DNA from 4 places in the Dysgonomonas sp. HDW5A genome. Region 3 is predicted to be linked to each of the others. Evidence: riboswitches for the same ligand, from Rfam matches in the RefSeq annotation. Region 3 holds a riboswitch; each other region holds the start of a gene.
What was found. Region 3 has a riboswitch for cobalamin ahead of G7050_RS17045 (TonB-dependent siderophore receptor). Riboswitches for the same ligand answer to the same signal wherever they lie in the genome.
Positions count from the first base shown of each region.

Region 1: linked by a shared signal. The riboswitch ahead of G7050_RS11155 (cysteine-rich CWC family protein) and the one ahead of G7050_RS17045 (TonB-dependent siderophore receptor) in region 3 are both predicted to bind cobalamin.
Region 2: linked by a shared signal. The riboswitch ahead of G7050_RS11295 (TonB-dependent receptor) and the one ahead of G7050_RS17045 (TonB-dependent siderophore receptor) in region 3 are both predicted to bind cobalamin.
Region 4: linked by a shared signal. The riboswitch ahead of G7050_RS11500 (threonine/serine exporter ThrE family protein) and the one ahead of G7050_RS17045 (TonB-dependent siderophore receptor) in region 3 are both predicted to bind cobalamin.

Region 1 is NZ_CP049857.1:2,675,618-2,684,050, reverse strand. Features, by position in the region: gene pheS (phenylalanine--tRNA ligase subunit alpha) at 1-570, shown strand, start outside; gene G7050_RS11180 (nitroreductase) at 583-1,233, shown strand; gene G7050_RS11175 (DUF1653 domain-containing protein) at 1,315-1,530, opposite strand; gene G7050_RS11170 (hypothetical protein) at 1,625-2,218, shown strand; gene fabD (ACP S-malonyltransferase) at 2,326-3,207, shown strand; gene G7050_RS11160 (acetate uptake transporter) at 3,307-3,903, opposite strand; cobalamin riboswitch at 4,207-4,409, shown strand; gene G7050_RS11155 (cysteine-rich CWC family protein) at 4,741-4,962, shown strand; gene G7050_RS11150 (hypothetical protein) at 5,251-6,231, shown strand; gene G7050_RS11145 (NAD(P)H-dependent oxidoreductase) at 6,339-6,932, opposite strand; gene G7050_RS11140 (LysR family transcriptional regulator) at 7,045-7,941, shown strand; gene G7050_RS11135 (GNAT family N-acetyltransferase) at 8,004-8,433, shown strand, end outside.
Region 2 is NZ_CP049857.1:2,710,194-2,718,626, reverse strand. Features, by position in the region: gene G7050_RS11300 (sirohydrochlorin cobaltochelatase) at 1-459, opposite strand, end outside; gene G7050_RS11295 (TonB-dependent receptor) at 459-2,633, opposite strand; cobalamin riboswitch at 2,686-2,888, opposite strand; gene G7050_RS11290 (cobyrinate a,c-diamide synthase) at 3,092-4,399, shown strand; gene G7050_RS11285 (zinc ribbon domain-containing protein YjdM) at 4,484-4,816, shown strand; gene G7050_RS11280 (class I SAM-dependent methyltransferase) at 4,897-5,673, opposite strand; gene G7050_RS11275 (DMT family transporter) at 6,061-6,978, shown strand; gene G7050_RS11270 (peptidase U32 family protein) at 7,103-8,374, shown strand.
Region 3 is NZ_CP049857.1:4,115,658-4,124,090, forward strand. Features, by position in the region: gene G7050_RS17030 (ABC transporter substrate-binding protein) at 1-11, opposite strand, end outside; gene G7050_RS17035 (YncE family protein) at 67-1,158, opposite strand; gene G7050_RS17040 (YncE family protein) at 1,210-2,304, opposite strand; gene G7050_RS17045 (TonB-dependent siderophore receptor) at 2,325-4,319, opposite strand; cobalamin riboswitch at 4,450-4,607, opposite strand; gene G7050_RS17050 (MBOAT family protein) at 4,740-6,236, opposite strand; gene G7050_RS17055 (LysM peptidoglycan-binding domain-containing protein) at 6,242-7,669, opposite strand; gene G7050_RS17060 (hypothetical protein) at 7,704-8,433, opposite strand, start outside.
Region 4 is NZ_CP049857.1:2,763,539-2,771,971, reverse strand. Features, by position in the region: gene G7050_RS11510 (prolyl oligopeptidase family serine peptidase) at 1-1,159, shown strand, start outside; gene G7050_RS11505 (hypothetical protein) at 1,321-2,121, shown strand; cobalamin riboswitch at 2,242-2,445, shown strand; gene G7050_RS11500 (threonine/serine exporter ThrE family protein) at 2,642-3,424, shown strand; gene G7050_RS11495 (threonine/serine exporter family protein) at 3,437-3,949, shown strand; cobalamin riboswitch at 4,087-4,294, shown strand; gene G7050_RS11490 (hypothetical protein) at 4,988-5,869, opposite strand; gene G7050_RS11485 (hypothetical protein) at 5,908-6,750, opposite strand; gene G7050_RS11480 (hypothetical protein) at 6,795-7,676, opposite strand.

The DNA of each region.
Region 1 (8,433 bases), 1.4 Mb from region 3:
GATACATTCTTCATTGCACGCAGTCCCGAAGTAGTATTGCGCACGCATACTTCATCGGTACAAACCCGTGTGATGGAAAAACAAGAACCACCTATCCGTATTATTTGTCCGGGACGTGTATACCGTAACGAGGCTATTTCGTACCGTGCACACTGTTTCTTCCATCAGGTAGAAGCTCTTTATATCGATAAAAATGTATCGTTTGCCGACCTGAAACAGGTATTGCTTTTCTTCGCAAAAGAAATGTTTGGTGCAGATACTAAAATACGTCTTCGCCCTTCGTATTTCCCATTTACCGAGCCTAGTGCAGAAATGGATATTTCATGTAATATCTGTGGAGGAAAAGGTTGTCCTTTCTGTAAACACACAGGATGGGTAGAAATATTGGGTTGCGGAATGGTCGATCCAAACGTTCTTGAAAATTGCGGAATAGACAGTAAAGTATACACTGGATATGCCTTAGGTATGGGTATCGAACGTATTACCAACTTAAAATACAGAGTGAAAGACTTACGTATGTTCTCTGAAAACGATGTTCGTTTCTTAAAACAATTCGAAAACGCCCAGTAAAAATAGTAGAATATGAAAAAGCTATTACTCTTATTTGTTGGATCTTTATTTTTTATTTCTTGTCAAGAAAGCAAAAAAGAAACTATGGGAATTACACCAGAACATAAGAATGAAGTGGTAGAAGCGATTAAAAACCGCAGAAGCATCCGATCATACAAACCCGAACAAATAGATCAAGCTCAGCTAGATACTATTATCGATTGCGGAATCAACGCTCCCAGTGCCTTAAACAGACAATCGTGGGAAGTACGTGTGATTCAAAATGCTGATCTCTTGAAACGAATTAATGATAGCTTTGTCGACAAAGCAAAAGGTAAAGAACTTAAAGGTAGTGCCGCACGCTCTCAAGAACCTGGTTTCAGCGTATTTCATGGAGCTCCTACTCTTATTATTGTAGCTAAAGATAAAAGTAATCCATATAGCGCTGTCGATTGTGGATTATTGGCTCAAAATATATTATTAAGTGCAGAATCCATGGACATAGGAACGTGTACTATTGGTAATATGGCCAGTATACTCAACGATCCTGATGCCAAAGGGTTTCTGAAAGAAATCAATATGCCCGATACTCACGAAGTGGCTTTTGGTATTGCCATCGGATATAAAAACGAAAGTCCCGAAGCTAAAACAAGGGATACAAGTAAAGTGCAATATGTAAAGTGAGAAAAAACAATCACCTCAATAGAAACAGTCTCTCAGAAATGGGAGGCTGTTTTTTTTATTGACTTATAGTTGTAAACTACTTTAAAGTTCTTCTTTAAACCGGTCGACCTCTACTCCATCGACTATTACTTTACCAAAAAACATAGATGCAGGTCTTACCCAAATACCATACTCACCGTATAACGCTTGATAAACAACCATATCCTCTAAAGTTTCACTGTCTTTAGCCAGGCTTATAAATTTATAACGGTTTCCTTTAAAATGTACAAAGAAACGTTCCTTTGATTTTGAATCCATAGATTTGATAATTAAGCTGCAAATATAAAAGAGTTTTTCCTAGCACCGGACCTTTTTATTACATTTGCAATATAATCTCAACAGAATAAACAAGATGAAGAATATTATCCTACTCATATTAGCGATATCCACTTTTATGATATGCAGCAGTAGTAAGCCGATAAAAACAAAACCCAATGAAACGATAGTATTCGGACGATTTATTTTAGATAACGATTCGGAAATCGATCATGAAAAGATCGAGTTAAATTTTCTGAGGAGCCCCAGAGGCACAGCTAAAGTAAAAGTTGGAAAAGACGGTTTTTTCTGCCTCAAAATGCAAACAGGAAACAGCCTTACTGATTTTATCCAATATAAAGACGGTGGTACTTTCCGCAAAATACTCACCAATAGTTGTCTTACACTATCTTTAACAGAAGCAGATAAAGCATATTATGTAGGAGATATTTTCATGAAGTGGACTCCTACCGATAGAGATAAAATAAAGAAAGGGTTCTCTCTGGGTATAGGTATGGGCAATAACAGCATGGCCGGTTCGTTTGCCATACCTATAGGAGAAAGTTATACTCCGGGCGAAGATTGTCCCGAAATAACAATAAGAGACATGCAGGAAACTATCGATCAGTTTCACGCCACATATCCTGACGACAATAGAGAAGTTATTATACAGTTTATGGATCTCGATTAATAACAGAGACTTACACCAATAACTTTCTTCACTAAATTATAGAAGATGTATATTCTTATCTTTTTTATTAAATTTGCCAATCAATATTAAACAATATTATAATCAATATGAAAGCATTTGTATTTCCGGGTCAAGGTGCACAATTCGTAGGAATGGGTAAGGACTTGTATGAAACATCTCCTGTAGCTAAAGATTTATTCGAAAAAGCGAATGAGATTCTTGGATTTCGCATTACAGATTTAATGTTCAGTGGTACAGACGAAGACTTGCGTCAAACTAAGGTAACCCAACCAGCTATATTTTTACACTCGGTAATTCTTGCTAAAACTTTAGGTGAAGAATTTAAACCTGATATGGTTGCCGGTCACTCTTTAGGAGAATTTTCGGCACTTGTTGCAGCCAACGCTCTGTCTTTCGAAGACGGTTTGAAACTTGTTTACAAACGTGCATTAGCTATGCAAAAGGCTTGTGAATTGAATCCTTCGACAATGGCTGCCGTACTTGGTTTACCCGATGAAAAAGTAGAAGAAATATGTGCTTCTATTACCGACGAGGTGGTAGTGCCTGCAAATTATAACTGCCCCGGACAAATTGTAATATCGGGCACAAATGCAGGTATCGATAAAGCTTGCGAATTATTAAAAGAGGCTGGTGCTAAACGTGCTCTAAAACTTAGTGTTGGTGGTGCATTCCACTCTCCATTGATGAATCCGGCTAAAGAAGAATTAGAGAAAGCAATTAACGAAACTGAATTTTCGGCTCCTATTTGCCCTGTATATCAAAATGTAACAACAGTTGCTGAAACAGAACCTGCTACAATCAAGAAAAACCTGATTGCTCAATTGACTGCTCCTGTAAAATGGACTCAATCGGCTGAACATATGATTGCTGACGGTGCTACTGAATTTGTAGAACTAGGACCGGGATCAGTTCTTCAAGGTCTTGTTAAAAAGATCAATAAAGAAATTGCTACCAGCGGAAAACAATAAGATCAAAATCGCAGATTATTTATTACTCTGCTTACACTAAATAATAAAAAAGGCATCCCGAAAGAGATGCCTTTTTTTATTTCAACTGAAATAAACTTTTTATTTTAATATTGGACTTCCTACAGGCACAATATTTTTACCGAAAAAGCTATTCAAATATTTTGCTGCTAATACATAGAATGTAAGCAACGATATAGCCAACTCTGCATAAGCTGCTACCGCATGCCATACATGACCACAACCAAAAGAGTCTAATGCTAGCCCTAAGAATAAGACTACAATTAGAAGTAAAAGAACAAACATCGCTTTCGACATTTTAAGTCCTGATATAGTAAAGATAATTGTCAATATCATATACCCGACAAAAACAAAACCCAATTGCTTTACATCTACCGCCTGTGCCAATGTATCCCCAAAACAACCAAGCTTGATCAACCAGCTCATAGCCATACCAATCCAGAATAAGCCGTAGGCACTAAAGGCTGTCGCTCCAAATAAATTGTTATGCTTAAAATCAAATAAAGAAGCTATTAATTGTGCAATACCACCCAAAAATATAGCCCAAGGTAATACCAAAGAAAGACCTGAAGTCAATTCCATCTTTTGAGATGATGCTACAAGTGTTACAATCGCCAAACCAAACAATCCGAGTGTGGTAGGATCGGCAACTTCAATTTTCACGTTTTTTGTTTCCATTTATAATTTTTAATTGAAGGCGCAAAAATAGCAAATATAAAGTTACAGCAACACTCCAATCATAGAATCTATAAAGCACGCCCTCTTATCACGTTTACCTATGTTGCTTATTCTACAGATTACGTTCTCTCAAAAAAGTTGATTCCATAAGATTATGTTTGAATTTTATTCATAAAACTGAAAGATAAAGGAGACATCCAACAGAGCGATATACGACACATAATTTTCTTTTTGGAAAACATTTTTCAATATTGTTAATAACTAATTTTCCATTTTGAACAACTTTCTCATTTTTTATTCACAACTTTGTTATTAATTATTGGTGTCATTGATCCGTTGTCTCGGATAAATGATGAAAAGGGAATCAGGTGTAAATCCTGAACAGACCCGCTGCTGTAAACTCTACACCGGTCTAAGAACAAATCTCAAACCACTGTTGAAAAACGGGAAGGATGTTCTAAAAGACAGAGTAAGTCAGAAGACCTGCCGATAAAATAATAGTTTTGTCTTTCGTGGATTAAAGACAATTCAGCACAAAGTAAAATTCAGTTTTGATTATTTAATTGGTATTTATATACATCATCTCACATTCGGGGATGTTTGTTATGTATATTCCGTTATCTACAAGTCTGTATTTATACTTACCCAACAATCCGAAAAAGCGAAAAAATTTTACAGAAGCAAAGCTTCATAAATAGGAAGTACAGAAAGTATCTTAAGTTCACAGAACTATTTATTGCTTTGACAAGTAAAATATTGATAAGCAGATATTATTCTGGAATAGATAATAAATAGGCCTGAGACCTAAATTAAATAACAAACTAAAAAATTACAATTATGGAAAAAATATGTCCACGTTGTTCGACATCATTCAGATGCAGAGAAGACAGAGTTGAATTATGCAATTGCTCCAAAACCAATAAAGCGATAGGTTTACGCGATTATGTTAAAGATACATATGATGGATGCCTTTGTCCTACATGTCTTGAAGTAGCAAACAGCACATTTTATAATATTGGAATAAATCCTAAATTTCTAAATAAAAAAAAGACTGTTTGACTGTTTGAAAGAAACATTGCATTTTACCGAAATAACGAAAGGCACTCTTGTATAAGAGTGTCTTTTATTTTTCAAGAAAAGAGTATATATAAGAAGAATCCGCATAAATCTTCGAATTTATTAACAAACGAAATCTAAAATTAAAACTTCTATACCCTCTACAACATCATTTAATCCTTTTTAGGACAATGGGGCTCCTGCACTACAAAGAGGCTAAATGAAATTCTGTACTTTTATCAACCTTATACTGATCTACAGAATTCTCTGTTCAGCAATAGAAATATTTTTATGAAAAATCAACTAAACGATGAACTCGTTGCGGCTATCCGAAATAATGTATCAGACGATATCAATATAGCGAATCTCCTTATGGACATACTTTCGATGGGTAAAGAAGCAGTCTATCGCCGGCTGAGAGGAGACGTTCCTTTTACTCTTGAGGAAGCATTCCTGATATCTTCGAAGTTATCTATTTCACTGGATAATACTGTAAATATAAAAAATTCGAAACATGCATTCTACGATTTAGATTTAGACTTGAACCTGAACGAACAAAAGAATCCTCTCGACTACTACTGTGAAAAACTGGAACATTGTATTCGGCTATTTCAAAAAATGCATAAATCTGAGGACTCCAAAGCACGACTGGCGATAAACAGTTTGCCTTATATGTTTTATCTTCCTTATCGGCATATTGCCAAATTTCGTTTATACAGGTGGATATATCAAATGCAGGCAACCCCTCATATGGGAACTTATAAGGACATGGTGGTTCCTCTAAAAATTTCAGATACTGAAAAAAGGTTTGTAGCCGAACACAGACACATTTCACACACAACTTTTATAATGGATCAGAATGTGTTTAAATCGTTCATTGGCGATGTCAATTATTTTTATAAACTAAATTTATTATCAGATATAGATGTCAAACTTATCAAGAATGAATTAATGGAGATGATATCTGAACTTGAATCTATAGCTGCAAAAGGCACGCAGAGAACAGGGACAGAGGTAAGCATCTATATATCGAATATCGACTTAGAGTCTTCCTACATACATTTCGAATACGGGGGTAGTGAAAATAGTTTCTTAAGGGTATTTTCCATCAACATTATAGACTCTCAGAACCTGACTGTTTGTAACATCCAAAAAGAATGGATAGACTCTCTTAAAAGGTATTCTACCTTAATTTCGGAGAGTGGAGAAATGGAACGTATCCGGTTTTTCAATCAACAACGCGATCTAGCCCTTAGCATGGGAAATACATAAGTAAGGAAAGTCGGGACTAAAATTAGTCCCGACCTTTTTTCAATCTACATATTGATATTCGAAAAGATATCCTTTAGCAAACAAAGGTTAGTTAGATAAATTCTTGTTTAAAGAGAAGGTGTTATTTTCTCCAAATGTTTGAGATATATTTCTTTTGAATGGTCTATCTGTGGATTTTTCATCACATCATAAAAATGAAAGCTCTCTATTCGAGATAATCCTATAAACTGATTCATTTGATGAAATCCAAACATGACCCCATCATCCACACTGTGTTGTCTGAAAAATTCGTCTTCAATTGTAAAAGCTTCTTCCGGAGCATTCCACGTTGTAGTCAACATATACTTTCTGCCATGCAAAGCCCCTCCTGTTCCATAATTACGTGTAGGGTTCGCCGAACGTCTACCATCAGACACATAGATTTTTTGATGACCTTCGGAAAATACACGGTCAATATATTCTTTAAAGCCAAAAGGTAACTGAAACCACCAGATAGGTGTATGATAAATAATTACGTCTGCCCAAACAAACTTTTCGACCTCTTCGCTCAAATTATACTCGCTATTTATATCGGTAAATTTGATTTCATATTCTCCACTATTTTTAAAATAACCGGCAGTCCAGTCTGATAATGTTTTATTCAGTTGACCTTCCGATTCGCCCAATTTTTGACCTGCATTTATTACAAATATTTTTTTCATAACCTTAATATTGATCTTTTTTATAATTACGATACAAAAATAGAGAGGATTAATTAATAATCAAAATAATATAATTCATATATTTGTATCACAATTATAATATATAAAATTTATGGTAAATCTTGAATGGTTCAGAACATTCAAAGCAATATACGAGACAGGATCACTTACGGCTGCTGCAAACAAGCTATACATATCTCAGCCCGGAGTTAGTTTACATCTGACATCGTTGGAAGCTCATATCGGATACAAACTGTTTGATAGAGGAACCCGAAAAATGGTAGCAACCGAACACGGGAACATCCTTTACAACTCTATTGTAGAAGGAGTAGACAAATTGGAAGCTGCTGAAAGACATTTCTACAGAAATGCCAATTCGGATAAAACAAGCATAAGTATCGGTATGTGCTTCGAGACATTTCAACACGTACTGGAGCCGTATATAAGCGAACTGCCTTTTGATTTGATCTCTAAGTTTGGTATGTACCCTCAAATGCTGGGAGATCTGGATAAAGGTTTACTAGACTTTGTTATCTCTCCACAGAAAGACGATTCGCTGAATGTGCAATACACTCCTTTTTCGAAAGAAAAAATTGTACTAGTTGCAGGTGCTAAAAGCAATATCTCGGAATTTAATAAGATCATCGAAAAGGGCGATCTGAAAGGAGCTGAAAAATGGCTCAACAATCAAGTTTGGTTTGGTACAACAGGCGACATGGAACACCTGAGAAACTTCTGGATTCAGAACTTCAAGAAAAGACCCGATTTTAAGCCCAATTTTATTGTCCCGAATAAGAGTTCAATTCTTCGTTCCATAGCCAATCGAGAAGGCTTTGCTGTTGTACCCGATTTTCTGGCTAAAGAGCAATTTGCAAACAACAGTGTAAGACTAGTTTGGGAAGGAAAAGTTCCGTTAGAGAACACCTTATATTTTGCTCAACGAAAGAAGACAATCTATGCAAAGGAATTAGAAACACTGCAAAAAATATTTATCAAAGAATTCGAGTAATACAAAAGTCCTTTTTATAACTTTAGCGAAAATTTATCGCCTTATATTAAAACGGTATTAATATGATACGCAATGTTCAACTATCGGATGCTAAGAGAATAGCAGAGATTTATAATCCATATATAAAAGATACTATAATCACTTTCGAAGAAGAGTTGGTGACCGAAAAAGACATTACTGAACGGATCAAATATATCACTGCCAAAAATTTCCCTTACATAGTTTATGAAGAAAACGGCGATGTAGTTGGCTATGCCTACTTAAGCAACTGGCGAACACGATCGGCGTACGACATTACTTTGGAGACCAGCGTCTATATAGATGAAAAAGCTCAGGCAAAAGGACTTGGTTCGATTCTATATGCCGAACTAATCAACAAAGCCAGAGAAATAAACATACACTCGTTGATAGGGGTTATTTCTCTACCCAATCCGATAAGCCAGAAACTACACGAGAAGTTTAACTTCAAACTAGTAGGTAATTTCAAAGAAT
Region 2 (8,433 bases), 1.4 Mb from region 3:
GGGACTGTACAACAAGGGATCGCCAATTCTGATTTCTTTGAATTGCGATTGCACTTCGGCAATATCCTTCTGCAAAGATTCCATTTCCACACCATCAATTATAGTAGAGGTTTGTACCAAAACATAGGTATACCCCTCCTTCTGTAATTGGTTCAGAACATCCAACGGTTTTTGTTTTACGATTCCTCTTTCTCCCAGACGCTTAATTACTATACGTGCCGTATATGCTTCACGCAGTTCTACATCGGGAAACTCTGCCTGAGCTTTTTTATTCATAGCATCTATGGTTAAAGAACGGGTATCGTCGTGTGTCGTTCCAAAGTGTACCATCAAGATGGCAACTTTATCGCCCGCTTGCACATTCTCAAAAATATCAGAATGCTCGTGGTTTTTCCCACCATGCGCAGATACGTTCAGTACCGAAGCAATGATTGATAATATAAGAAACAGATTTTTCATTACTTTTTAAACTTTAAGGTTAAGCTCGCAAATACGGTTCTTCCCGGTGAAGTAGTTGCATATTTACTCCCGAAAGGTTTTTCATCTCTGAAATTAAATATATTCTCGATTCCGAATCCGGGTTCAAAAATCAGATTCTTTGCCCCTGTAAAAGAATGGCTGGTTGCCAGATTCCACAACTGGAAAGGACGTGCATTCATATCTGTGTAATATGTCTCGCTCTGTAAACGACTATTCAGGTTCACATTCAATCGGTAGCTTTTCCATTCTTTCATCCAGTTTCCGTTCAGAATTCCTGTATGGCGGCTCGACCCGAACAATGGCTTGTTATCTATCCTGTTACGTGCATCCAAATAACTGTAATTGATTCCTATCGAAAATCCATCGCCCAGAAAAGTATTTATGGCGACATCTACGCCTTGTGTACGGGCTTTCGATACATTATTATACATATAACGGGTTTTGATTCCGCCTGCTTCATCCTCCGGAGTCAAGGGTTGTACCTGCCTGTCGATAATATCTTTTATATTATTGATGTAGCCTGTTATCGAAAATGTAAAATGATCGCTGATGTATTCGGTATTCAAAGAGAAGTAATTAGACCGTTCGGGTTTCAGGTTAATATTTCCCTGACTAACCATACTTCCCGAGATCTTATCATAATATAACTCCTGCAAATTGGGTGCCCTGAATCCCATTGCATACGATGCTCTGAAATTGAAATGATCCAAAGCATACATAGCCGAAGCTTTTGGAGTAAACTTATTCTTGAATGTCTCGTGATGAAGCAAACGGAATCCAGCAACTACCGAGAGACGCTCTATGACTTTAATTTCATCCTGAGCATAAAATGCCATCGTATATGCAGATTTTGATTCAGCCAAGCTTTCGGGGTTCTTCATGTACTCATTCATAAAGTCCAAACCCGTATTCAGTTTGTTATTTTCGCCCAGGCTAAATACCCCTTTTACGGTGGTATTAAAAAGACGTTGACGCTTGGTTAGATCACGATCTCCGGCTTCAAACTTTCCTGACTTTTTGAGGTAATCTTTATAGTATTCGTAGTTATCAAAATAGCTGTCGAAGGTGATGTAATTGATATGTTTTCTGAAATGATAATCGCCGCCCAAAGCAAAATTATAATCTTTGTAAAACATATCGTAAACATAATCAGCATAGGGACGGTCTGTTTTTTTATCGAAGTAAACCCCTTTGGTATAAACTGACGATTTCTTTGTCGGATTGTATACAAATTTCTGAGAAACCGTATTCGAGTGATAAGCTGCCATAGCCTGCTTTCCTGTTTCGACCAAAGTATCACGAGTAGGCTTGCTTAATGATTTTATTTCATACGGACTCAATTGCCATCCCTCGGTCTGCCTGCGTTGGTAAGTGGTTTGCGATATAAATTTACCAACCTTAAAACCAACGTTCGCATTCTGATTGAATTGACCGTATTTGGATATCCGTGTAGCGGAAACAATATCCATCGAGTTCTGAGGAGTATTGGTTATAATATTAATTACGCCTCCCATTGCTTCGGATCCGTAAAGCGACGATGCACCTCCTTTTACCACCTCTATGCGTTTGATATTACTCATGTCGATACGCTCCAGATCGTTGTCTCCTCCAACATCACCGGCTAGACGCTTACCATCGACCAGAATCAGTACTTGCTTGTTTCTGAGTCCGTTCATCACTATATTGTAAGCACCTTTGGTATTAATGGAAGTAGATAAAGCCGATATGGCATCTTCGAAGTTGAGAGCTCCCGTATTAGCAATTTCTTTAGCAGTTATTACTTCAACAGGAACGGGAGTGTCTTTCAAGCGGTGATAGGTTCCTGTTCCGGTCACAACCACCTCATTGAGGTTTAAATAAGATTTTTTCAGCCGGATAAGCAGATTGTTATCCGTACGGCTTACATCGTGTTTTTGGGTCTCGAAGTCCATACGACTCGTCCGCATTACATACTCACCATTGGGCACATCTTTGAATACAAATTCGCCCTTGCCGTTAGTCACTGCACTGATTGTCGTTTTCTCCAAACGTACCGTTGCACACAATACAGGTTGCCCGTCCTCATCAACAACTTTTCCTTGCAAAGTCATCTGAGCCAAAGCAACACTTACTACACAGCACCCCAGTGCCGTCAGCAATAGTTTCTTTCTCATTTAAGAATGAAAATAAATTGTTTATAAAAATATTCTTGACCCCGAGAATATGTAAATAACTGGTTTGTTAGGCAGGTTTCCTGACTCACTCTATTTTGAACGCCTTCCCATTCATTCACAAGAACAGTGGCAAAAGATTTGTTCAAAATTTTAAAGAGTTCACAGTAGCGGGCACTGTTTCGGATTCTGACCGAATTCCCTTTTAAATGCTCGAGACGGATGTCTCCAAGCATCACCTTAACGGATGCAAAGATACTTTTAATCTATTTTAGAGAGACTGTATTCAGAAAAATAAATAAAACAAATAGTATGATAGATGCAGTTTATGATATAGATTTTATATTTTTGTAAACCTTAATCCGAAGACCTTTTGTCACTTCGAAAAGCATAATAACCTGGTGCTTTTATGCTTATAAAATACAATACCAAATATTTAACGTTACTTATTATACTTTTATATGGATAAGCTATCTCGTCTATTAATATCCGCTACAACCTCGGGATCGGGCAAAACAACCGTTACATTGGGATTACTCAGAGCTCTGAAAAACAGAGGGCTAAGAACCCAGCCTTTTAAGTGTGGCCCTGATTATATAGATACCAAATACCACGATATGGCATCGGGGAATCATTCGATTAATCTCGATGTATTTCTAGCGTCGTCCGATCATGTAAAATCGGTATACACCAAATATACAGCTCAAAACGATGCCTGCATTGTCGAAGGGGTTATGGGTTTATACGATGGTTACGACCGAATGGAAGGCAGCAGTGCACAAATAGCCGAATTACTCGATCTGCCTGTTGTTTTGGTTATCAATGCCAAATCGATGGCTTATTCTTCGGCAGCTTTATTGTATGGGTTTAAGAACTTTTATAAAGGAATAAAGGTAGTAGGTGTTATCTTCAACTTTGTTGCATCCGAAAGCCATTACAGCTATCTGAAAGATGCTTGTGAAGATGTGGGACTCGAAGCTCTCGGCTATTTACCGAAAGATACAAATGTGGAAATTCCCTCCCGCCATCTGGGTTTAAATATCGAAAAAGAATTTATTTTTGATGAATTTGCAAATAAGGTTGCAGACCTTATCGAAAAGCATATCAATGTTGACCGATTACTCGAGATAACTTCAATAATCAGACCTCTATATATATCGAAAGAGGCAAAGACAGAAAAAGGCAACCTAAATATTTCGGTCGCCTATGACGAGGCATTCAATTTCATCTATCACGAAAATATCGAATACCTGAAACAATTGGGTAACGTTACATTTTTCAGTCCCATTACTGATAAAAAATTACCATCACATTCAGACCTGGTATATCTTCCGGGAGGATATCCTGAGTTATATCTATCGGAATTAAGCTCTAATAAGCCGATGCTGGAAAGCATTAACTCCTATATAGAAAACGAAGGTAAACTCATTGCCGAATGTGGGGGTATGATGTATCTATGTACTTCTATTGCCGATAAAGACGGGGTGGAATATCCGATGGTAAATATTCTGAAACAAAAGGCTACGATGCAGCACATGAAATTGAAATTAGGCTATCGTTCGTTTAATTACAACGGACAATCGATCAAAGGTCACGAATTTCATTATTCTAAAACAGAAGATCCTGAAAATAACCTGTCATCTCTCACTCAAATCCGTAATGCCAAAGGAATGCCAGTAGATACAAAACTGATCAGATATAAGAACACGATTGCAGGATACACACACATCTATTGGGCGGAATTGGATTTAATGAAATTATTCGAATAATCACTCGGCTGATATCTCATTTGTCTTGAAGCCTTATTTACCTTATCTTTGGAGTTCTTATTAATTAACTAAAACTTAAAGAGAATGGCAGAAGCACCCAATTGTCCACAGTGTGACATGGAAAATACGTATTTCGACGGCACAGTATATATCTGTCCCGATTGCAGTTACGAGTGGACTACTGATGGCAATGATGTAGAAGCAGACGACACGCCACGAGACAGCAACGGAACGGAGCTTATCGACGGTGATGCAGTAACGGTTATCAAAGATCTGAAAGTAAAAGGTTCGTCGATGGTCATAAAAAGGGGTACAAAAGTAAAAAGTATCAGACTGACCGAAAATCCTGAAGAAGTAGATTGTAAAATAGACGGATCGAGCATCGTTCTAAAAACATGCTTCCTGAAAAAAGGATAAGAATTAAACTCCTCATATTTAAAGCAAAAGAGTTGATTAGATATTTCTAATCAACTCTTTTTTATTACACTAAAAAGTTACTAAATCTTTTTAGCGATGTAAAATACATAGCCATAGAATTCGTTGTACTTGCTATATATTTCCGCATCGTAACGTTGAAGTTCTACAAATTCTTCAACAGTTTTATTTCCTGCATATTTATCAAGAAACATCTCTTGTGCCCTGATCAATGGAGAAAAATAATGATCTGTCCAACAGGTTGTAGGCAGAGTAAAGGTTGCAACAGGCATATATCCTGCCTTCTCTATCTGAGCTACTTTATTAGAGATGGTATTCATTTCCGGAAAATGCGGCATGCAGTAATTCTCAATTTCAGCAGGACGTTTGTCGGTCAACCACGAACTTTCGGTAACAGCGATATAGCCTCCTGTCTTGAGAAACTTACGCCACTCGTTCAGTCCACGTTCAAAACCGATATTATAAATTGCTCCTTCCGACCAGATCAAATCCAACTCTTCATTCTGAAAAGGAAGATTGTCCATCGAACAGATAACACCTTTTACCCTATCCTGTAGATTCAGCTCACCGGCATTAGTATTGAACCGGTCAATAAATGCCGGAAAAAGATCGAAACCTGTAATATGTCCGGGTGCCTGTTGAGCCAATACCATAGTCTGACCACCTGTTCCACAACCGATATCAGCTATAAGAGATCTATCAGTAAGATTATCGATAAAGCTCAATGCTTTAAGGGTTATTTCGGGACTTCCGGGTCCTTGTCGTTCGGTATTTAAAAAGAATTCACAGATTAAATTAAAATCGAATTCATGAATAGTTGTAATATTTTCGTTACTCATTGTTGTAATGTATTTTGCATACGATATAAAGCATAACGATGCTATTATCATTGTACACAGATAAAAAAAAAACTAAAATTATAATTATAGAGAAATACTCTCGAAAGAAGTTATCCGAGAGCTAACGAAGGGACAATCTGTATCAGAAGAACAGATTGTTTATTACACCAAATCCGATTTTAATAAATTACGTGTCATAGTGCAAAGATACATACTATTTTGTAATAAAGAATACATCCTTGTCAATTATAAATTATCCCCATCTGTAGTTGATATTATATGTTCAAAAAGTTTTATTAATTCAATGATTGGAATCTCAAAGAAATCATACATTTGCATTCCAAATTGGAGATATATAATATTGCACTTAGCTGTTAAGGTAAAGAGATGAAAGTTAAAGGTTATTTTTGGGGTTGTTTGTCATCATCCACATACGGGTTAATCCCTTTATTTGCCATTCCGATATTGGGAAAGGGAATGCTTTATGATTCATTGCTGTTTTATCGGTTTACCTGTACATCATTACTGATTGCCATAATGATGCTTTTCAAAAAAGAATCTTTTGCAATAACACGAAAAGACCTGTTACCCTTAATCTCACTCGGTGTATTATTTGCATTATCAGCACAGTGCTTATTCTGGGGATATCAATATCTAGCAGTAGGTACAGCCGCTACTATACTTTTTCTCTATCCGGTATTTGTAGCTCTGTTGATGGCTGTACTTTTTAAAGAAAAAATCCCTAAGATATCACAGTTAGCTATTGTTATCGCATTTTTGGGAGTGTCCTTATTATACAAAGGCGAAAACGGCACGACACTAAATCCTTTTGGTATTGGGCTTCTACTACTATCAGCATTTATGTATGCTCTTTATATTGTTATAGTTAACAAATCGAGCATAAGCAATATGGCAGGTTCTAAGCTGACTTTATATGCTATGGTTTTCAGTTCCATATTCTTTCTAGTGAAATCTTTACTATCAGGAGGTATACAAGCATTTCCTGATACGATGAGTGTAGTCGATTTAGTAATGCTCGCCTTACTATCTACCGTAATATCTAACATTGCGATGGTATACTCGGTACAATATATAGGTTCTACCGCTACCGCAGTGCTGGGAGCCATGGAACCCGTAACTGCTGTTTGTGTAGGTGTCTTTGCTTTTAATGAGCTGTTTACTAAAAATCTGGCTATGGGTATTTTGCTCATTGTTATAGCAGTATCACTAATAGTTCTGTCCGATTTTATCTCTAAAAAGATTAAATTTAGATTACCTCACAAAACCAAATTCGGCAATAGATAAAAACTATAATTATATAGATAGCAAAGAGTCACAACAGAAATCAGGTGACTCTTTTTTTATTTATATCTTTGCAACCGATTTAAGGTTACAGACCTTTTTATTTTACCTAATATAGCATTTCTGAATGAAAAATATTGCTGATTATGAAATCATGGCACCGGTAGGATCGTACGATTCGCTGGCTGCGGCAATACAAGGGGGAGCCGACTCCATTTATTTCGGCATCGAGGGACTAAACATGCGAGCCAAATCGTCTAATAACTTTACGTTAGATGACTTGAAAAATATCGTAAAAATATGTCAGGAGAATAACATGAAAAGTTATCTCACTGTCAATACCATTATTTACGATAACGATATCAGCCTTATGCATCAGATTGTAGATGCGGCTAAAGCTGCAAATCTATCAGCCATCATAGCATCCGATGTATCGGTAATGATGTATGCACGCAGCATAGGTGTTGAAGTACATTTGTCAACACAACTGAATATAACCAATTCCGAAGCTCTTAAATTCTACGGACAATTTGCAGATGTGGTAGTATTGGCTCGTGAACTGACTCTCGATCAGGTTGCCGATATCTATAAAGATATTACCGAGCAACAGATCAAAGGTCCGAGTGGCGAACTTATCCGTATCGAGATGTTCAGTCACGGAGCATTATGTATGGCTGTTTCGGGAAAATGCTATTTAAGTTTACACGAAAAAGACTTGTCGGCAAACAGAGGGGCTTGCAACCAAATGTGCCGTAGAGGATATATAGTGAAGGACAAAGAGAGCGATATGGAATTCGAAATCGACAATGAATATATTATGTCACCCAAAGACTTGAAAACAATTCACTTCATGAATAAAATGATGGATGCAGGTGTACGGGTATTCAAAATAGAAGGTCGTGCGCGTGGTGCAGAATATGTTCGTACTGTTGTAGAATGTTATAAAGAGGCTGTAAAGTCGTATTGTGAAGGTACATTCTCTGAAGAAAAAATAGCCGATTGGGATACTCGCTTGGCAACGGTATTCAATCGTGGTTTCTGGGATGGTTATTATCTGGGACAACGCTTAGGCGAATGGTCGATGAACTACGGTTCGGAAGCTACCAAGAGAAAAATATACATAGGGAAAGGATTGAAGTATTTCTCAAATATAGGTGTTGCCGAATTTTTGATGGAAACACAATCATTGAAGGTTGGAGATGAAATTCTCATCACCGGACCAACCACAGGTGCAGTTACTCAAATAGTAGAAGAAATACGTGTAGATCTGCAGTCGGTAGAGGAAACGGTAAAAGGTGAAAAGTTCTCTATAAAACTTACGGATAAGATTCGACCTTCTGATAAACTTTTTAAGCTGGTAAAAGTTACTCCCAACAAAAAGTTTGTGGAGAAAAATTAATACGCATTAAACTATTTTGAAATGGTTAAAGACAAGCGGGGAAAAGATTTCCTCGCTTA
Region 3 (8,433 bases):
GAATGTCTCATATGTATATATATATCAAAAGGAGTTGCATGGCAACTCCTTTTGGTTACAATTATATTATTTATTTACAAACCAGATACCTATAGGATAAGCTGCTCCGGTATCAAATTTAGATTTCAATTTTCCTTCCGATGAGAATATATACCCATCCCCATTATTTGTTCCATTAGCTGCTAAAATATAAACATCGCCTGTTGCAGACTCAGATTTCATAAAGCTAATATCTTTTATTACAGTTCCATCGGTAATAAAGCTTTGCTCTACCACTTTTTTATTTACGATGTCATAATATGTAAATGAAGACGATGGATTATAATTAGCATCATATTCTTTTTTCAACATATATAGTTTATCACCTTCTGGAAATACCGAATACGAACGTCCTTCATCTAATTTAGTTACAGCATCTGTACTAGTATTTATTTGTTGAAGAGTATTGGGCACATCTCCATAATTACCTCTAGAGACTAAATATAAATTATTATATTTATCAACTTTAAGTTCACACGGATTTACGGCAACTGTAATATCTTTCTTCGATGACAACTCTGCATCTACAATAGAAACTCTATTATCATAACCATTTTTATAATTCATTCCTCCCGAATTGGCTACATATAACTTATTATTAACAGCTTTTACCGCCTCAGGATTAAGCCCAACTGCTATGCGTTTATCAATAGCTAATGTTGTAGTATCAATACGAGCTAAATAACCATCAAATAAAGTCACATACACCTTTCCTTTATAGCTTTCAAGAGCACGAGGTTGTAGTTTTTCCAAAAGACTTGCTGCATCATTTTTTATTGTAGATAGTAGTTTATTATTGCTATCCAAAACATAGATCAAACCAGAACCATACACCGCAACATATGTCTTGCTACCATATATAATCATATCTTGACCTGTATCTCCCAGCCCTATACCATTGGCGGATTCAAATACATTTGAAACTTTTTTCGAACCAAAATCATAATAGGTTAATGCTCCATAATTTCCGCCATATTTTCCGGCATTAAGGATATAAGCACCATTAAACTCTACAACAGGAATATCCGGATCATTGTTATCATCATCACTACAAGAAGAAAAACCGATTAGAGTGGCTCCGAATAGGAGCATACTCCACAATAAATTCTTTTTTATCATTTTATGTTTGATTTTAAAGTACAATTATAATTGTTAAATAAATTTTCTAAATTATTTCTTTATAAAAGAGATACCCATAGGATATGATCCTCCTGTATCAAATTTGTTTTGTAATTTGCCTGCTGAAGAGAATACATACACATCTCCATTATTCTTTTTATTGGCAGCTAATACATATATATCACCCGATGCAGGCTCAAATTCAATTCCCGATATATCCGATATTACAGTACCATCTGTTATAAAATTTTCTTCTACAACTTTTTTCTCTGTAATATTATAGCAACTTACGGTTGATACCGGAATACTGTTTACATATACTTTATTCACCAAATACAACTTATCGCCATAAGGAAACATCAAAAATGAGTGCCCTTCTTCCAATACGGTAACTTTATCTGTTGTAGTATTTATTTGTTGCAGTTTATTAGGTACAGCCGTTTCATCCGTTTTATAATTACCTCTTGAGATCAGGTATAAATTATTGTATTTATCCATTTTAAACTCCTGAGGATTCATACCTACTTCTATTTCCTTTGATGAAGTTAACTCAGGGTCTACTACTGAAACAGTATTATTATAGCCGTTTTTAGAATTCATACCTCCTGAATTTGCTACATAAATTTTATTATTAGCAGCTTTTACACTCTCCGGATTAGGTCCTACAGCAATCTTCTTGTCGATCTTCATAGTTGTGGTATCAATTCGGGCTAAATATCCTTCATAAAGACTCACATATACTTTTCCATTATATGCTTCGAATTCGCGTGGCTGGATCTTATCTGCCGTCTCACTTTGTATAGTACTTAATATTTTACAATTCTTATCCAAGACATAAATAATCCCGGAGTTATAAACTGCAACATATATTTTATTGCCATACACAATCATACTTTCGCCGGTATCGCCCAGACCTATTCCATTTACCGATTCAAAAATGCCGGTTCTAACTTGTTTCGAATCTAAATCATAATATGTAATGCTTGCTGCATTGTTTCCTTTTCCTCCACTATTAATAACATATGCTCCATTAGGAACTAACTGAGGAGGAGTTATATTATCATTCTTATCATCATCGCTACATGATGAGAAAATAAATAAAACTGTAAAAACTAACGTACTAAAAAAAAGTATTCTTGATTTCATTTTTGTTTAATTCTTTAATCTTAAAAATTCATTCTTACTAATATCCTATAAGAACGGCCGGGCATAGGATAATCTTTTATTATATAATATGTTTTATTTGCTAAATTGGCAATATCTCCTTGTATACGAAACTTATATCTTCCCTGTTGAAATGTCCTGTTTAATGTAATAGTATGGTCAACATAACCTTCAATGCGGTTTCTTTCGATATTCTGTGGCTCTGCATATGTTTTCCCACTTGCTATAAATGAATATCCGAAATTAACCCAAGGGTTTTCGAGAGTCAGCGATCCCGCACCTGAATGTTCTGGAGTATACTGTATCTGATCTCTATAATTCTTATCCTCCGGATCGGTTATATCTATTGCCTTCTGATAGGTATAGCTGCCTGATACCTGAAGGTTTAATTTATTATTAATCTCAAAATGAGTATTTACATTAAGATCAAGTCCTGTAATTTTCACTTTTCCTAGATTAACGACCTTCGATTCAAACATAGCTGGATAAATCACTATCTTATCTTTTACATTGTTACGATAAACATCTGCTGCTATACTGAAATAATTGAAGAATTCTGAGAATGAATTTGACCAGGTTAATCCTAAATTATATTGCTGTGTTTTTTCGGGACGCAGACTCGTATTACCCATTCGATGGTAATAAAGGTCATTAAACGAAGGAACTCTAAATATATCTTTATAAGAAGCTCTCACTCTAAGACCTGTAGAGTTAAATGGTCGGTAAGATAAACTGAGCGAAGGAGACAATCTCTTTCTATTGTCAGGCTTACTCCCCACAACCACACTCTCGCTCATATAAGTTCCTAATAAATTAGCAATAACCGTAAGATTCCTATCATCATACTTTGCAGATAAAGAAGTTAGCGAAGTCGATCTGTTAGGTTCCGCAAAACCCGAGAAATTAGCAGTCAATGTATTATAACTATAATCTTGAGCAAAAGAAAAAGAGATTGTTTTATCCAGATTATATAGTAATGTACTTGTAAGATATAATTCGTCTTGTTTATATATATCCTCTAATATACCATCGGGATATTTTGCGTCCTTATCGATATAACGTGTATACGCATGTCCGTACTTACCTTGTATCTGCCAATTAAACTTATCATTAATGTAGTTGATATATTTTGCCTGAGTGAAGAAGTTTCGATCCCACAAACGCTGATTACTATTATTGTAATACAATATAATGGCTCCCGGCAATCCTCTTTCCGAATCAAAATAATATGCTTTTACAGACAGTTTTTGTGATTTGGTTAACTCGCCAAATATATTCAGCTCAGTACGTTTAATATCGACATCGGTATTTTGTCTTTTTTCCCTTATTACTTCATCTACATTTTTTCTTTCATAGCTATACTTGCCATCTGCCCTTTGCCAACTGCCATCGAGAGAAAAAGAAAATTTCTTATTCAATTTATATGCATAGTATAAATAAGGATTAAATTGCCCCCATGATCCGGCAACCAATTGTGTGTGGAATGAATATCTTTTATCCGTAAAAGAGGGTTCTCTGGTAGTAATACTTAATACTCCAACAGAAGCCGAAGCCTTGGCTGTCCTGAAAATATCATCGGATTGCCCCACTGTCAATGATAGCATCGCAATATTATCCAATGAAAATCTTCCGATATCAACTTGTCCTGATTGTGCATTGCTTACAATGATTCCATCATATAAAACTGCAGTATGCTCAGAACCAATACCTCTGATAGCCACTGTTTTCATACCTCCAATACCTCCAAAATCTTTTACGACAACTCCCGAGAAACGACGCACAGCGTCCGAAACAGATAGTACTCCGGTCTTGTCTATATCTGATTCCGATAAGGTTTGGATTAGGTTGGTCGAAAGAGAAGCTGATGGTTTAATCTGTGCAGTTACAACTACTTCATCAATCTGATGTGTTTGTACAGAATCTTTACTCTGAGCATTTATTCCTAAGAAAAAAAGCTGAAAGACAGAAAAAACAACCAGAAAATAAGAGTAATTCATATACAGAAAGCAAATAAACCAATAATAGATTTAGCTTCCGGATAAAATATGATGAAGAAATTACGATGGAAATATTCTAAAGAAGAATGAATCGACAGTTTTTGATCTTCAGCTCTATTTCTCGAAAGCTGTTTAGTATCTGTCGTCTTGCAGGTTTTCTGACTTACATTTTTTTATTGCTAAATAAAATGCTTACAGTAGCGAGTCTGTTCAGGTTTTTCACCTGATTGCCCTTATTGAATCCTGTTATTAATACTAATTACAGGAACAAAACAACGTTGCAAAGATATGTTATAAAGATTAATCTCGACACACAAGAATGTTAAATATTTATTTTTTCTATAAGTTGACAACCTTGTGTACTTGTATTATCAGTCACTTTTTTAACATACTTACCTGATTAACAAAGAGTATACGATCTTAAAATTGGAAATAGATAAAGGGTTGTGTACTGCTTGAAGCAGTTGCATACACCAACCAAAATACTCCTCCTACGATAATAGCTCTTCCGATGTATGGAAGTTTCAGAAAGCACATTTCGACCATATCACTTAAGCGTTTAGGTGTAAAGTGTAATATAAAACCTGCAAAAATCAGGATGAACACATTCCTGTATGCTTGAATTACAGTTAACCATGCTTCGGGATTATATTCAAGCCTCGTAATATTTTCGATAACGGTTCTTGCGACACCGAAATCTGCTGCCCTAAAGAAAATCCAACAAAAAGCAACGAAGTGAAATGTTAGTAATCCACAAAATAAATTGACCAGAATATTTTTTTCAGGAAGCTTTACAAACTGCCTAAACAGACGTTCTACAGCTAAAGCTCCACCATGTAATGCACCCCAAGCAATATATTTCCAAGCAGCACCATGCCAAAGTCCTCCAATAAGCATTGTCAGAAAAAGATTAATATAAGTGCGGAATTTCCCTTTGCGGTTCCCGCCTAATGGAATATATAAATAATCTCTCAACCACCTTGATAGTGTAATATGCCACCGACGCCAGAATTCTGTCACAGAAAGCGATTTATAAGGTGTTCGGAAATTTTCGGGAAGCTTGAATCCCATTAATAATGCTATACCAATAGCCATATCCGAGTAACCCGAAAAATCGCAATATATTTGCAGAGTATATCCATAAGCAGCCATTAAGGTTTCAAATGGGGTATAACTCAGGGGACTATCAAAAATACGATCGACAAAATTCAATGAAATATAATCGGAGATTACTGATTTTTTAATGAGTCCTGTGATTATCAGAAATAAAGCTAACCCGGCCTCTTTTTTCGATAAGCTTATCTCTTGATACATTTGAGGTAAAAACTCTTTTGCCCTAACAATAGGGCCTGCGACCAACTGAGGGAAGAAAGAGAGATAGAAAGCAAAGTCCAACACATTCTTTGCCGGCTTTAATTCCCTTCTATACAAATCAATTGAATAACTTATTGCCTGAAAGGTAAAGAAAGATATCCCTACAGGAAGAATAATATGCTGTAACTGAAAGTTCCCGTGAAATAAATCATTCAAATTATCGATAAAGAAGTTGGTATACTTGTAATACGCCAACACCAGCAAGTTGAGAACGACCGTTATTGTGAGAATTGATTTTCGGATACTTTTCTTCGGAGACAGGTCCATCACCTCTGACAAAATATAATTAATCAGGGCTGATAATATCAACAGTATAAAATATACTCCACCTGCTTTATAATAAAAGAATATAGAAAACAAAAAGACATACACGGTTCGAAAATGTGCATACTTCTTTGTTAAGATATATACCAAATAAAAGATCAGAAAAAATCCAAGAAACAAACTGGTGCTAAATAAAAGCGGATTGCTTGGGTCATACTCAAACCACGATCGTATTTGATCGCTCGAAAGAGAAAAATAAGATTCTAAATAAGTTAACACAGTTTTCAATTTGTCCTACTTTTTACATAATTATCATAAGCAGCCAAGAAGTGAGCAGCAAAAAGCTGTCCCTGCTTTTCGTATCCCTCTCTGGTATAATGCACTTTATCTTTCGCCATCAATGGCTCAAATTCTTTTTCGAGCGGAGCCTTAGCTCCTCCCAATTTAGTCAACAGATCCCATATAACACAATCCTTTAATTGCTTTAACGCCTCTCCGTACCCCTCTACAAAAGTATTAGGTGTTCTTCTCTTGAATAACGAAGGAGGGGGTGTCATTAATAAGATCACCATCTTAGGATTATTTTTTCTTACCTTATCTATAAACATTTGTATCTGTGAAATATAGTAAGGAGTTGTCCATTTATTAAAAGCCTCATTCGTTCCAAGTGAAATAACAAGTAAATCGGTTGATAATGCAGGAAATTGATCAAAAAACATAGGGTATTTATTGTAATCTGAAACCTTTGTTCCATTTACACCTATGCTATGATAAATAATTCCGGGTTTATCATTTTCCAATATTATACCGCTCAAATTATATTCAGATTCCTTTTTTCCTGGAAGAATAGTTAACTGATTAGATGAAACCGGCAATATAAATTCCGATTCGTATATTTTCTCTTTTGAAAGAATAGTATTCAACAAAATCTCTTTCTTCGGTTCTTCTTTCACCTCTTTAGGAATAGCAACAATTTTTGTCTCCGGTTTTTCCTTTGATGGGATTTTCAAATCCATCCCTACCCTTATCGTATTCGAAGATAAATTATTTAAGTCTTTTACTTTTTCGATGGGAACATTGTAAAACTGTGAAATTCTGTATAATGTCTCTTTGCTCTCAACCTTATGAATTATATAATTCGGCTTCTCGTTTTCGATTTTATCATTATCCTTCTTGGCTGTTGATGGAGGTGAAGTAACCTCACTCACGTTAGCTGTTACACTTTGGTAATCGGTGTCAGGTAAACTAATCTTAAATGAAGAATTCTTAGTCGGGTAAAGCAACTTTACCTTATTGAAGGTATACAAAGGGTTTGCATCTATATTAACTTCAAAATCGGGACTACTTGTATAAAGTCCTATTCCACTTAAACCGACACATACATCCGTCACCGGATAAATATTACGACGACTTTCCCAAATCGTGTTGGAGGTATATTTAATATAGCTGGTACCGTTGGTTTTAGCTAAGCTATAAGGAAAAGTAAAACCATATCCTCCATTTCCAAATTTAGCTTGCAAAATCTGACGTATTACATTGGTAAACATATCGGCCTGCACATGCGAATCACCTATATGAACAATATTCACTTTACTTATCTTATTCTTCTCTAACTGATATAATTTCTCAAATACAGGAGCCAGCAATTTCACATTCTTAAAATCACTATTTACACCGTCTTTTGCATCTTTGGAAAATATGCTTGAAGACACTGTACAAAAAATAAATAAGAAGAGTATTGCTTTTTTATAAATCATCCGATTGTGTGGAATTTTTAGGTCGAGCCGAGATTCGCCCCGACTCTCTTAATTTTTTATATTCAAAATAGCCTTTATCTAATTCACCATAGATAAGACCTCCGATTTTTTTTGCTCCTTTTTGATTAAAGTGAGTATAATCTTTATTAGCTAAAGACGGATTTTCTTGTACCCATTTTACCATCGAACCATAACCACCCATTAAGGTATATAAATTTATAAAGCCGGAATGAGTACCCTCTGCATATAATTTCTGATGCTTAACTAATGGCTCTACCGCCTTATCGGTCTGCATCTCCATGTTTGTTTTTACAGCCCTGTCACCTGTCGAGATAATCAGGATACTTGCATTAGGAAAACATTGTTGCAAATGATTTACAACTCCCGACATTTTAGATTCATACCAACTATAATCTGTAGTGCCATATCCTAATACGTTTGTGCCATATTGCAAGACTATAAGATCATAGTTTAAGACCCTATCAAGTGCATTCATCAAGTCTTTATTAAACAAAGAAAGGGGTAAACCAGAGTTGCCACGCAATGAGAAATTATCGACATGCACACCTGATCCATCATCAAAGTTGATACCATAGAAAGGAATAGAATCAGCTTTTTCGAAAGTAGCCTTTAATGTTTTAGTTGAAGGTGATAATTTCAAGGTATTCAAAAGCTTGGAAGTAATCAATTCGTAGCGTACCGTAGAATCTTTACTAAAA
Region 4 (8,433 bases), 1.4 Mb from region 3:
AAATTCAAACTACAACGCATTCAAGCGTGGTGGTAACGGAGGTCGTGTTATATCGTTAGCTCCCAACTTGAAACAATCGGGAGTATACGTATTCCACGGAAGTGCCGACAGTGTTGTTTCTCCTTCACAAGCTCGCCGTATGCGTGAGGTACTAGGCAAATTCCATCCCGATTTTTGTTATTACGAATATCCGGGAGGAGAACATTGGTTTGGCGATCATAGTGTCGACTGGCCTCCTATTTTTGAATTCTTTTCTCGTCATTCTATTCCTCAGGCTAAGGATGTTAAAGAGATAGATTTTCACACAGCATCTCCGGCAATTTCTCCTACTGATTATTGGGTAAATGTTGAACAACAAATCAAACCATACGACTTTAGTAATATAAAAGTCAATTTGAGTAACGATACAATAAAGGTTACCAAAATAGAAAACGTTACCTTATTGGTTCTTGATATTCCTGCATTGGCTCTGCCTAATGCACAAGCAACAATTGATATTGCAGGACAAACATTATCTGTTCCTACCGCTAAAAAAGCAATTTTAGCTCTTGAAGGTGATAAATGGCTTATAAAAGACGGTATGAATCTAAAGCATAAATACTCGGCACGTTATGGCGGATTCAAAAACGCTTATACTAATAACGTTGTATTTGTATATTCGACAAACGGAACGGCTAAAGAAAACGAGTGGTATCAAAACAAAGCGCGTTTTGATGCAGAAACGTTCTATTATCGAGGAAACGGATCCATCGACGTAATTGCTGATACTGAATATTCTGTAGCTAAATACCCTGATCGTAATGTCGTAATCTACGGAAACAAAGATAACAACCGTGCTTGGTCTGTGCTGCTAAAAAACAGTCCTATCCAAGTTGGCAAAGGAGTAATTACAGCCGGCGGACGAACTTTCACGGGGGATGATCTGGGCACTTATTTCGTTTATCCGCATCCAAACAGCAATACTGCCTCTGTTGGTGTTGTTGCCGGAACAGGTGATGCAGGTATGCGTGCTACATCTCCAAACAATTATATATCGGGTATTACCGGATTTCCTGATCTGATGATCTATCGTGCAGATGTTCTGAAAGATGGATTGACAGGGATGGAAGTTGCAGGATTTTTCGATAATGACTGGACTTTGACAAATCAGGATTTCTAAAATAATCACCTCTAATAATAAGAAAGTCGGTATGAAGCGTTTCATATCGACCTTCTTTTTTTTAAAGAATCCCTACCCTATCAATTTTATAGATTATATTTGTAAAATACAATTTACGTCAATACTACTATAATTCTGTTAGATATAAAATATATAATACTATGAGATACCCCATTTGCATGATATTAATTGGTTTGTTCATTTCATCGTGTTCTAATTCAGATGATGATAACCAAGAAATTACAAACCCAACAATAAAATTAAAGTTTAAAGCAGAACAAACTACAGGCAATATTTATGAAATGTTTGTTTTTAATTTGTATTCAGAAGAAGGGGGGACACTATTCGATATAGAAAACACATACGATTCGTTAGTATGGACAGTACCTGATCTAGGTCGTTTTCATCTTCTTAAAAAAGATTTTTTTATCAACCAATGGAGTCAGGTTTTCTTTCTCCCGGGTAAGTATAAAACCATTCTGCTTGGGTATAAAGATAATAAAATCATAACTTCCGATAGTATCGATATTAATGTTCTCAAAAAGAATACCGATTTTTTGTATTTTAATTGGGTAGATGTCAAAGAGTCTAAGGGATCTACTGCTTATGCAGATATTTTAGCCAAAGATTATACTTTTGCAACATATCAATCTATAAAAGACAGTATTCCAGCTATCACCTTATTTCTATTAAATGAAGGAAAGGATGATGAGAAAACTTTCTCTCAAAAAAGTGAAAAAATTCTATCGGACTATATCAACACATTATATTCTGAACCAACATATACCGAAAAACAAGGAGATCTATTTCTAAAAGAGTATAATCAATTATTTGAAAACAGAGTAGAAGGGGCAAAACCTCTTAATATATGGATTACTCCCAAATCAAAAATGGTTCTATACTCACATTATGAAGAATATGGTGAATACAATGAATATAGAATTCATGCAGAGCCTCGTTAAACAATTCGAACTATTTATCACACTCTTGAGGCACAACCATCTATTGTTGTTATGAAAAAGTAACTAGTCTTGTGAACTTAAAATTGCTCAGATCGCTATGATTTGACAAATTCATATATTATCTTTACCTCAGTTTTTGGTGTCATTTTCTGTATCCACAGGCAATGATGAAAAGGGAATCAGGTGAAAATCCTGAACAGACCCGCTGCTGTAAGCTCTACAACAGTCTTTAAACAAATCTTACGCCACTGTTTTGTATAATAAACGGGAAGGAGTTTAAGGATAGAGCAAGTCAGAAGACCTGCCAATATTTTAAAGGATCAATCCTCTCGGGTTTTAGAGGTGCAACCAATCGTAAATTTTATAACGATATTTATTTTTTAGAAAAGACAACAATCTTAGGATTTTAAAGATTGTTAGATGCACATTTCAGACTTGTACATAAACAAGTTGATTATGTCTAATATTTCTGAAGAAAATATCTGTTTGTAATAATTTTTTCAAACGAATAATTACATACGTGGAAACAGACAAAATGATTCAGGCTGATCGGTTTGCCCAACTTATACTCGATATGAGTACTCTACTGCTATCATCAGGGGCACATTGCGGACGTATCAACCGTAATGTACAACGCTTTGCTGATACTTGGCATTTTAAAACCGATCTATTTATTTCTTTCACCGGAATTTCTGTTACGGTTGTTGACATGAACAATCGTGAAAACAAAGCAACTATCAATCGTCAAGCTACTACGCACGGTGTGCATTATGGCATTCTCACCGAAATAAGCTTATTATCATGGAAAGCTTATGATGAAAAGATGTCAATAGATGAAGTTGAAAAACAGCTTTCGGATATTCATCATACTCCACGACACAATAAATGGCTTATCCGTATCGGCATAGGATTTGCCTGTGCATCGCTATGTATATTGGCAGGTGGCGACTGGATAAACGGCTCTATTGCTTTTGTTGCTGCTACAGTGGGGTTAATTGTAAGGCAACAGGTAATCGGCTGGAAATTTAATGCTATGATAGCCATTTTGTTGTCGGCTTTTGTCACAACAATGATATCGGGAATGGATATGCTGTATCACATCGGACAATCTCCCGAAAAAACGATTGCAACTTCTGTTTTGTTTTTAATTCCCGGTGTTCCACTCATTAATTCGGTTATAGATCTTTTCGAAGGATATCTGCCTACCGCATTGGCACGTGGAGCATTTGGTGGCTTTGTACTGCTTTGCATTGCAGTAGGCATGTCTCTCAGCATATCATTAATAGGGGTAAGTAATTTTTAAAACTAAATCAGCATGACCAATTTTATATTTTCGATGTTCAAAGATATTGCTTTTGCGTATCTGGTAGCTGTTGGGTTTGCCTTGCTCTTCGAAACACCTAAGCGGGTAGTATATGTAGCAGGTCTGCTAGGCGGAATAGGACATTGCATCCGCTTCATACTTCTTTATTTCGATTTCGGGTTAGTATCCTCTACTCTTGCCGGATGTATATTTATTGGCATTGCAGGTATATACTGTGCTCATAAAGTGCATACTCCACCTGTGGTGTTTACGATGCCGGCATGTATTACCATGATTCCCGGATTGTATGCTTACCGAACAATGATGGGATGGATCAGAATTTATACAGATGGTTTATCAACTCAAGAACCGCATATTTTGCAGGAAACGGCATATAATTTTATACTCACTTCCTCCCTATTATTTTCGCTGGCAATAGGGATCTGCGTGGGAGCACTATTCTTCAGGAAAAAGAGTGCTAAAGAAATTAAACTCGGAAAAACACTATCGATTAAATCCGAATAATTACATAGATAGTTTCTAATTATAGTATTTTGTATAGAAAGCCCTGAGCAGTGATTGTTCGGGGCTTTTCCTTTAAATAAGAATAAAACCGAAAAGTTTATATCCGAAATGAAAGGTAAACTCTCGATTTTTTTATTATTTTTGTTTCAGATTTTGGTGGCATCAATCCATTTTACGGATATATGCTGAAAAGAGAATCAGGTGAAATTCCTGAACAGACCCGCTGCTGTAAGCTCTACAACAGTCTTTGAACAAATCTCACACCACTGTTTCGATTCAAGAAATGGGAAGGATGTTCGACAGACAGAGTAAGTCAGAAGACCTGCCAAAATAAATATTCGTTAGAAGCTTTCGAGGAATAAAGCTGAAGACGCACAACAAGACAGATATACATTTTCAGGATTAAACAAATCTCCATAGCTTCTATCAAGCTATAAGTAATGCTATATCTAAGTCAGAAAAGCGTTTACATAGATCCTCTAATTGAATAATCGGAATAATAACATTCCGATAAGATTCTGTTAGTTACAAAATATTGGAATATTCTGAAAGATATTCCGCTGTGGTGTTTTAGTATTTGGAAAGCCCTAAGCAGTGATGCTTGGGGCTTTTCATATATACAAGATACTGCCAAACAGAAATAATCTGAGCAATACTTCCTCAGAGCAGTTAGTTATAATATTAAAAACCAATGTTTGTAAATTTACAAGAAAACACCTCTAACCCTATAAATGAGTCAAGAGGTGTTTTCTAAAGTAATCGAATGCTCGTAAAAAGTCCACAATCTTCACAGACTATGGACTCATCTTATTCTTCGTCCTTTTTAACCTAGTAATAAAAAGGCGTTAGTGTAGATATAACATACAAGTGATACAATTGTTTTTAAATCACGCAAAAAAAGAGCAAAAGAATAGGTTAAAATTGATATAAACAGAAAAAATCTACAATTAAACACAGACTTTTCATTCTCTATATTCTTAATTATCTGAAAGGTGCAATCTCTCCAGTTAAACAGAATGTAAAAAGAGGACTGAAACCTTAATTGTAATTTTTCCAATAAATAACAGATGTTTTATTTGCGTTTAACCCGGGATACCCCTGTAATGTCCACCTTACATTCGCCTCATCGCCTGTTGGCAAATGGGAGATTTTAAAAACTACTTTATCTCCGGCTGTAAAATTAGCACCCAAAGTGGCAGTGGCTGTAATAGGTACACCTGTTGAATAAACGGGTAAATCTAATTCTACCACATCTTTGGGAGTATATACATTAGTTACCGGATTATAAGTCATACACCATAAATAATAGATACCCACAAAGACATTATTGGTTGTATTGGATGTACGCCCGTACATTCTGAACGAGAAATTATATCCGCCGGTTTCTGTAATATCTATAGGACCACCAAAATTCATTAATATTGTGTTCTCAGGTTGAATAGCACTTGCAGTAACCGTAGTAACCGAGGCTTGCAGATCACGATATGTCAAAAGCATATTTGAGAAGCCTGAATTGTATAGGTAACACCATTTTATTCCATCATGAAAATACAAACCGGGTATAACCATATTGCTGCCTGTGGTGCTAGCTGTGTTATATACTATCATACCCGCCACAGGTGAAGGAACAGTTATATTATCGGAGGTAGAAGTAAGGGCTACCCTGTTAGGTAAAAATGCAGATTGTGCACTGCCTAATTCGAGCTGAGCGCCTGTAGCTACATCGGGTAATTTACCCAGGGCTATTTTTAAATGTCCGCCCGATTGAGTCGCAATCCAATCATTGATAACTATATTATCTCCTTTACCATCTATATGAAATAGGTTTTGGGGAGTTTCGGTAAAAACACCTATCTGGGCATAGTTCATCGAAAAAGAAGACAAGAAACTGAACAATGCCAGTATATATATATTTTTCATAAATTACTTTGTTATGCGTTAATAGTACGGTCTAAAAATCAGTTTCTCCAATAAACCAATGAGGTTTTATCGGCTCTTAGTCCGGGGTGAGATATGAGAGTGATAGCAGGAGCTCCCGATGGTGTTGCTAATCTTAACGTAATCTGATCGCCCACAGCTAAAACAGGCGACATTAATACCAGAGTATATGTAACAACCGCTCCATTATAACTGAAGGGAATAATAACTTCCTGAAAGTCGATTAAGGTTGTGCCGTTTTTCACCAAATACAAATACCCTATTCCACGCTGATAAACACTACCTGCATACGAAGTAGTTCCATACAATCGGATCGAAAAAGTATATGTTCCCGTAGTGCCTATAGTGATATTACCCACAGGCAGAACAGTGGCACTTGCCCATTGTGATTGGGCTGAAGCAGAAGCCACAGAAGCCGATTTTGTATGAGATTGCAAATCGAGCAGATAAATTCCTTGTGATGATTGTGGATCAATATCTGAAATACGCCACCATATACCGTCACTCATATAAAATAACCCGGGAATAACGTTGTCCGGATATGTTCCGGCTGTATTTGTATTATAAGCCAGCATTCCATCCTTTGGATTGGGTATTGTAGTCTTGTCTTGAACCGACGTAAGTTTTACCCTATTGATAAGAAATGCCTTATTGGCAGAGGCTAATTCGATCTGTGCAGAAGATGAAACCGAAACCGCTTTACCAATATTCCAAACTGTTTGATTATAGTTATTGGTACTTATTTCGAATTGGTTGGCCGAATTAATAATAAATTGAGTACGTGTGGCATCTCTGTTTATCATAACTTGTGCATGGATGAGCCAACTGCTGAAACAGAATATTGTAAAAAGAAATATTTTCATTATAAATGGTCTTTAAGTAGTAGTGTTTGGTAAATAATAGAGTATTATACTTTCCAATAGCTGGTATAAGTATATGTTTTATTCAGTTTTCCGGTTGTATGTGAGAGCGTAGCCCCCACACGTATTTGAATCTGATCGCCTGCATAAGCAGTACACCCCAATACGATACTTGCCGTTATGCGGTTGGTTCCTCTATATATAGGTGTATTGAGTTCAGCCACATCAACTTTAGAGAAAGCTGTTTCTCCGGCTGCTTTCTTATATATAAATAAATATATCTGAGGCCTCAGTATCGAGTTTGAGGCATTGCCTCCTAACTCTGTTCCCGAAGTAGCCGTCATATCCAGATTTAAAGAAAAAGCATAGCCCCCATCTTCTTTTATTGTTATGTTTCCAAAATCAAGAGTTGATGTCTCTAAAGCCGATGCAGCATTTGCGGCTTGTAATACCAAGTCGGTTTTCAATAGTATTTTCTCCCTTAGCCCGGTATAGCTGTTTGTCTGCATTCTGAGCCATTTAGTACCATTATAGACATAAATACCGGGAATTGTATTGTCTGGAAACACTCCCCGTCGTCCTGTATTATATACAATCATTCCTTGAACAGGATTTGGTACTGTTGTTTTATCTGTAACCGAGGTCAATTCGACTCTGTTGGGTAAGAAACCTTGATTCGGGTCATTCATCGATAAAGAAGCATTTACTGAGGGAGTAGCTCCTAATGCTACGCTTACGCCTCCCTTTCCGTCATTTGCTACTATAAAATCATCCAAAAGCCCTACACTCCCTGCGGTGTTCGAAAGGGGATCTATATGAAAAATACCTTGAGGACTTTTCGTATTTATGCCGACTTGAGCCTGAACCAAAAATGAAGATAAACCCCATATCCATAATAACTTGTTTCTCAATCCGATTCTCTTTTTCATCTCTATGTTTATATTATTAGTGTTTAGTTTAATAAATTCTTAGTTTAGCCTGCATACACAAGGCTTATGAGGCAATTTGCGGTAAAGATTGTTTCTCACCCTTGGTTTACTTCTGATGTGTTGATGATTTTTTACGAAAAAAGGCAGTAACATGTAATCACTACATGCCACTGCCGGACACAGTTGTTCCATAAGCAAACGAATCATTCGTGCCGACTTTGAACGACAACAAAAAAACAAATTAGCTACACGAAAGTGTTTGCCAAAACAACTATTAATATAATTATCGGGGAAATACTCTAAAACAAAAACTCTAGAGTCACAAATACACAATAATAAAAAAAGACGGAAAAATCCGCCTAAAATATTTTTATTACCAGCACGGTTGCTAGTTATCTCTCTCTCTCTCTCTCTCTCTCTCTCTCTCTCTCTCTCTCTCTCTCTCTAACATTTCAGTGCACACCACAAAATCTAAACCGTTAAAATTTAAATAATTACAAGTAGATATGTTTGTTAATTTTGTTGTCATTATCACTGTAAATAGTTATTTTACAGAGGCAAAGTTAAAAATTTATTCCTATCATGCAATATAAAATAAGATTAAAACAATCTCGACCAGACTATAACGATTTAATCAATATATATTCTTGATATGTATTTGAATTAAATAAAAACTCATCTAATTTTTGAATATCGAACATCAAAAAATATCAGAAAACAGCATTCTCTTTTTAGGCGATGAGATTAAAAGTATTTT